Regions from separate parts of the Bradyrhizobium sp. 31Argb genome, predicted to be linked through region 2. Evidence: predicted binding sites of a transcription regulator. Region 2 holds the regulator's gene; the other holds the start of a gene.
The links. The regulator PhoB, encoded in region 2, activates phosphate uptake and scavenging genes when phosphate is short. The targets are predictions, from matches to a motif close to TGTCATNNANCTGTCAT.

Region 1: AAFX91_RS12075 (STN domain-containing protein) is a predicted target of PhoB. The motif match lies at 1,508-1,524, and genes of this name have one in related genera.

What each region holds. Positions count from the first base shown of each region.
Region 1 is NZ_JBEGDB010000046.1:16,149-19,557, reverse strand. It holds gene AAFX91_RS12085 (FecR family protein) at 1-200, opposite strand, end outside; gene AAFX91_RS12080 (RNA polymerase sigma factor) at 210-731, opposite strand; gene AAFX91_RS12075 (STN domain-containing protein) at 752-1,444, opposite strand; gene AAFX91_RS12070 (hypothetical protein) at 1,748-2,107, shown strand; gene AAFX91_RS12065 (hydantoinase/oxoprolinase family protein) at 2,849-3,409, opposite strand, start outside.
Region 2 is NZ_JBEGDB010000201.1:1,315-4,723, reverse strand. It holds gene phoU (phosphate signaling complex protein PhoU) at 1-618, shown strand, start outside; gene phoB (phosphate regulon transcriptional regulator PhoB) at 737-1,444, shown strand; gene AAFX91_RS29425 (GcrA family cell cycle regulator) at 1,565-2,080, opposite strand; gene AAFX91_RS29420 (aspartate aminotransferase family protein) at 2,580-3,409, shown strand, end outside.

The DNA of each region.
Region 1 (3,409 bases), on a different contig from region 2:
GTCCCGAGCCCCTCCCACAGAAGGTTGGCTTCAGCGAAGGCTGCGGCATGCGCCTTGCTGCGGCCACACCAGCTCTTCAGCGCTTCGGCGTCGGCAATCGTGGCGCGCCCCGAAGTCAAGCGCACAAGCCATTCCTGCGCTTCTCGTTCAAGCATGTCCTGTCCGTCGTCAACCGTTATGGTGGGATCTTCCTCGTGCATCCCGCCCTCTCAAGACTCTTTCCGAGCGCCGGGACCGAACCTGCGAATAACTTTTCTTCCCAGACGGGCCGAACAATGTCGCAGCGCTTGAACAAGCTCTTTCTCGACCATCCTGATTGAAATGTTAAATCGCTGCGCGATGTCGTCATGCTTCATCTCGCTGACCCGCGCGAGCAGGAAGATCGCCTTGCGGCGGGGGGACAATTCGTCCAGTGCGGCCTCCAGCGACGCCACTTCATCCCGGGCCTCAGCGATACGTTCGGGATCGAGCACCCCATCCATCATATGGCGCACGATCTCGACTTCCGCAGGAGACAGCCTGCGGCTGTCCGCCTGCTTCTTGTCCGCGGCCACGTTAAGAGCCATGCGAAATAGGTACGATTCCGGCCGTCGTATTGCACCGACATCGCCGATGCTATCGATCCGAAGCCAGGTTTCGTGCAGCACTTCGGTCGCAAGTGCGTCCGAGCCCAACCGGCGGCGAAGGCGTTCCCAGAACTGCCGATACCCCGCCTCAAAGATGGCGCGCATGCGAATACTCGATCCCTCTGTCATTGGCGGGAATGAAGCATGTCCGCACACGTCAAGGTGTACGTCCTCGGCTGCAGCACGATGGTAACAGGTTGCGGCAGGCCCGGCGGAGGTGGCGCGACACTGGCGTTCGCCATGAACTTGGCAATGGATTCGTCGCGGTGTTCGTCTCCACTCGTTCCAAGCGGATGAAGCGCCTGGATGGTCCCGGCGTCGCCTATCCAGATCTGAAACGCAGTGCGATACTGACCCGGCCGCGTCTCATCATTTTGGCAGAGAATGCGTTCGATCATCCCTTGAACGTGGGAGAAGTAGGCATCGTAGTCGGCAGGACGCTGCTTCTGTGACTGCGCCGCCCCGGATTCTTGTTCAGACACCTTCGGGCCGACCGTGAATGCGGTGGCACCGGCATAGCGGATCGAGAGGCCGGTCCCGGCCAGCAGAACACGCAAGGCGTCTGCGGGCAGCAAGCGCCCTTTGATCGCCGAGGATTGCAGCCCCTTGGCCAGTTCGGCATCGATCAAGGCAGCCATTCCGGTTCTATCTGCAAATTCGACCAAGGCATTTGCCAAAGGCTGCGACGGGATGTCGAAATTCTTCAACCCATCAAGCGCGAAGGAGAAGTTGCTTCCCAGAAGCAAAAAGGTGAACAACGCCAGCGGCAGGTAACACTTAAAGCCCCGGTATTGCGCGAAAGCTAGCGCATCCGGCATCTGGATCTACCCCACCCTTCACAACACTGTCACACTTGATCGACCAGACCTTAGGCAGCGACTGTTACAATTGGATGTCAAGACCGGGATGATCCCACTCCGGCGGCCGCAATGCCATGCGCTCTACCGGTTACTGAGAAAACATCTTCGGTGAGAGCTTTTTTGGTTCATCGCTGCCGCAGCTTATGAACTGATGCTTTTTTCCCAAGTTAATAGCTGTCTGCTTTTCCTTTCGAGCTGGAACGCAGTCGTTCCAAAGCTTCTGGCAAGCCGCTCTACGACGCGAGCGACATTCGCGTTCCCGTGCTCCTAGAGCATGATCCGGAAAAGTGGAAACCGGTTTTCCCTCGCGACAAACGCGAAGCGTTTGCGCGGAGATCATGCTCAAACAAAGAGCTAGAGCGGGATGACGATCCGAAGAAAAGTCGTCACGCTCTGGTGCACGCCGAATGGGACCGGGACGTGCCCATCGCGTCGACGCAAGAGTTCTTCCGCTCTCTCAAGTGGGCGCCCTACCGGCGATGGGTGGAAATCGGCGAAGGCACGCACATGGAGCTACTGGAGAAGAACCGCCTGCATGCGTTCGATGCTATCAGCCAGTTCGTCGCCGAGGACCCTGCTCGAGGCGTTTCCACTCATAAGAAGCCAGCTGGAAGCGCGTAAAATGAAACCCTGAACACTTGCGGGTAGTAACATCCGCTGCGAGCAACAATGTGGGAGTAGACGAATAGCAAAAACGCCTTTCGTGTCAATTGCTTACGCCCTTGGTGCGTTCGAAGGCGGTCTCTTTTGTCGCGATATCAATGGGTTGCCAAGATATTCCAAAGCATAAGGTGCGCTTCAAGCCCATAAGTATCTTTGAGAAAGGCCGCCCAAAGAGCGGCTTTGCCGCCGCCTTTTCGAGAGAATCGCCCGTTGGCGGCGTGATCGGTATCGCGGCCGATCTTGCTCTTGAGATCGTTTGAAAAGCTGCCTCCCAGCACGCAGACGTGTTGGAGAAGGTGCTTTATTTTTGGCGAGTAGCGGGACCGGCGGTCGGAAGATCGGACACGGTGTTGCGCCTCGGACGCGAAACTAAAGCACAACTGGACTGTCCGATTGGCAACACCTGAGTTCGCAAGCGACCACACCTCAGTTTTGGATTTCGAAAAGTGAGCACGCGAACTCAGTGACGCTCGCTCGGTTCGCTCGGCCGCCTGGTCAATTCCATCAAGTGCCAGCCAACGTGAGCTAGCGTGGATCAGTCCAGTCCATCATGGTAAAGCTTGAGCTAGCAACCGGCAACAAGATCAAGGTCAATCAACGATAGTCCGCTTTGCGCCATAAGCTGCCTTTCCGCCATGTCGGATTTTTGACCCAGAGCGGAAGTAGCGGACTCGAACGCTGAGCAGACTCGTCATTTAATCACCTGAGCCTAATGTCGAGCCATCCCAGATCGTTGACCTCGATTTGATCGCCCTCGCCAACGACGACGGTCGTCGTCTCAGCCTCCACTATTGCTGGGCCGTCGATTTTGTTGCCCGGTCGAAGCTGATCCGCATCGAATACTTCAACCTCTCGCCACTCGCCGAAAAATGCCTTTCGACTTCCTTTTGGTCTGCAGGGCGCCAAAGTCTTCTGCCCGCGCGCGACCTGTCCGACGCTCGGGACAGCGCCTACGGCAGCGACCCGCGCATTGACGAACACCGCTTCCTGATCCGGCGACGAGTATGTGTATAGCTCTTCGTGGCGACGATGGAATCGCTCCTCTATCCGATCGACGATGTTCTCCGACGTCCAATCAAGACCGTTTAGGGGGACATCAATCTGGAATATCTGCTCGCCATAGCGCATCTCGGCGGAGCGTTCGATTGCCACATCACCCCCAAACCATGACTTCAGACGGCTCGTGGCTTCTCTTTCCAGGTAGGCGAAGATGGCCCTGACCTCCTCGGGCGTAATCCGTTGGCCAGCGCTGTAATGAGT
Region 2 (3,409 bases):
GAATCCGTCGATGCGCTGATCCGCCGCGACATTGCGCTCGGCAAGCGTGTCGTCGCTTCCGACATCGAGATCGACAGCCTGCAGCGCGTGATCGAAGAGCGCGCCGTGCTGACGATCGCCCGCCGCCAGCCGATGGCCGTCGACCTGCGCGAGATCGTCGGCGCGATGCGGGTGGCGACCGACCTCGAGCGGATCGGCGACCTCGCCAAGAACATGGGCAAGCGCGTCGCCGCGCTGGAGAACGACTTCCAGCCGCTGAAGCTGATCCGCGGCTTGGAGCACATGACCGACCTCGTGCTGTCGCAGGTCAAGTCCGTGCTCGACGCTTATGCCGCGCACGATCTGCCGGCCGCGATGAACGTCTGGAAGAGCGACGAGGAGGTGGACGCGATCTGCACCTCGCTGTTCCGCGAGCTCCTCACCTACATGATGGAAGATCCGCGCAACATCTCGTTCTGCATCCACCTGATGTTCTGCGCCAAGAACATCGAGCGGATCGGCGACCACGCCACCAACATCGCGGAGACGGTGTTCTACATGATCGAGGGTCAGCAGATGACCGACAAGCGGCCGAAGGGGGATATGACGACGTTCGCCACGACCGTTCCGGGCAACTAGAGCACATCCAGGAAAGTCGAAGCCGGTTTTCCGAAGAAGATCCTGCTCAAAACATCAAAGGAAGAGTGGGATGACGATTCAGGCAGAGAGTCATCCCGCTATAGGAGAAGCCAAGCCGATGAGCGCACGCATTCTGGTGGTCGAAGACGAAGAAGCGCTGACGACGCTGTTGCGCTACAATCTCGATGCAGAAGGCTATGATGTCGAAACGGTCGCCCGTGGAGATGATGCGGACACAAGGCTCAAGGAACGCATTCCCGACCTTGTCGTGCTCGACTGGATGCTGCCGGGACTCTCCGGCATCGAGCTGTGCCGCCGTCTACGGGCGCGGCCGGAGACCAAGCAGCTCCCGATCATCATGCTGACCGCGCGCGGCGAGGAAAGCGAGCGCGTGAGGGGACTGGCGACCGGCGCCGACGACTACATCGTCAAGCCGTTCTCGGTGCCTGAACTGCTGGCGCGGGTGAAGGGCCTGTTGCGTCGGGCAAGTCCGGAGCGGCTCGCCACCGTGCTCACCTATGGCGACATCGAGCTCGACCGCGAGAAGCGTCGCGTCGCGCGCTCGGGCCGTCCGATCGATCTCGGCCCGACCGAATATCGCCTGCTGGAGTTCTTCCTGGAGCATCCCGGCCGCGTGTTCAGCCGCGAGCAGTTGCTCGACAGCGTCTGGGGGCGCGACATCTATATCGACGAGCGCACCGTCGACGTCCACATCGGCCGCCTGCGCAAATTGCTCAATCCCGGCCGCGAGCAGGACCCGATCCGCACCGTCCGCGGCGCGGGCTACGCGCTGGATGATCGCTTCGCGAAGGCCGAGCAGTCGTAACTCGGCGACCTCAATCCGTAGCCCGGGTGCAGCGAAGCGTAACCCGGGGAAATTTGGACCTGCCGATACAGCATTGCCGGGTTACGCTGCGCTTCACCCGGGCTACGATCTGTCGTCGGCTTACTTGCCGTGTGACGGCTTGACCGTCGGACGGCGGCGGTCCGCTGCCGGCTGGTAGGCGACGCGGGAGTGGTGCGCGCAATAGGGAAGGCCGGGAAGCGCCTTGCCGCCGCAGAAGAAGAATTCCGGGCTCGAGGGATCGCCGACCGGCCAGTGGCAGGTGGCCTCGTTCAATTCGAGCAGCGACAGCCGCTGGCTCATCGGCACCACATTGTCGTAGGCGATAGGGTCCGCTTCCACCTCCACCTCGAAGGCGTGCGCGAGCGCGGTGTTGCCGCGGGAGACCGGACGCGCCACGCGCATCATCGGCTGTGCGGGACGCGCCTTGCGCTGCCGCGGTGCGGTGGCGGCTGGACTCTTGGCGCGACCCGAGAGGCCGAGCCGGTGCACCTTGCCGATCACTGCATTGCGCGTCACGTTGCCGAGTTCCGCTGCGATCTGGCTGGCCGAGAGCCCGGCTTCCCAGAGCTTCTTCAATTGCTCGACGCGTTCGTCGGACCAGGTCAATACCGTCATCGCATCTTTCCCTTCGCGTTGCGCCGGCCGATCCTGGGACAGCGCTGCGATGCCTAATCTCAAAAATCCCTGCGGGCAGAATCCCTTAAGGCTCGCCGGGCACGAAAACCGCACCCGAACGTGTACGCCGCACACAAAGGACTCTAGGGATCAAAACTGCCGCACGAGATGTCGTACCCGACAGGCCAGACGCTACAATATGGCGTGACTCTGGCGCAAGAGTCCGCGCCTATGCGTCCACATGTTCCGACATTTAGGGATTGCAATCGGGCTTTTCCACTACACTGGAAACCCGCGGATTACCCGGTACTTTGCAGCGCAGCCTGGCGGCTTCGTGGCGATTGACAGCACCCGCCGCGCGCATAGAATGCCTTTACGTGCCGCCCTGCAAAGGCGGCACGTTTTGTTTTCGCTGGATGAGCTCCAGCCGCGTGTCTGCATCGCTGCACGCCGCCAGGGCTCATCTGAAAGGCTTGTCTAAAACCCTTCAGTGATCGCCATGACCGACAGCGCCACGTCGCATCTGCTTCCCGTTTTTGCCAGGGCCGATCTCGGCTTCGAACGCGGCGAAGGCTGTTGGCTGATCTCGACCAAAGGCGAGCGTTATCTCGACTTCACCTCCGGCGTCGCGGTGAACGCGCTCGGCCATGCCCATCCGCATCTGGTGAAGGCGCTGCAGGAGCAGGCGACGAAGCTCTGGCACATGTCGAACCTGTTCAAGAGCCCGGACGGCGAGAAGCTTGCCGCGCGGCTGTGCGAGCAGAGTTTTGCGGACTTCGTGTTCTTCTGCAATTCCGGCGCGGAAGCGATGGAAGGCGTGATCAAGGTCGTGCGTCACTATCACTTCTCGAAGGGGCATCCGGAGCGCTATCGCATCGTCACCTTCGAAGGCGCCTTCCATGGCCGCACGCTCGCGACGCTGGCCGCGACCGGCGCCGCCAAATATCTCGAGGGCTTCGGCCCGCCGATGGACGGTTTCGACCAGGTGCCGCATGGCGACATCGAAGCGGTGAAACGCGCGATTGGTCCGCAGACGGCAGGCATCCTGATCGAGCCGGTGCAGGGCGAAGGCGGCGTGCGCTCTGCGCCGCCGGCCTTCTTCAAGGCGCTGCGCCAGCTTTGCGACGAGCACGGTCTCCTGCTCGCCTTCGATGAGGTGCAGACCGGCATGGGCCGCACCGGCGATCTCTTCGCCTACAAGCGCATCGGGGTCACTCCCGATGTGATGTCGCTGGCCAAGGCGCTCGGCGGCGGCTTTCCGATCGGCGCCTTCCTTGCGACCGCGGAAGCCGCGTCCGGCATGACGCCGGGCTCGCACGGCTCGACCTT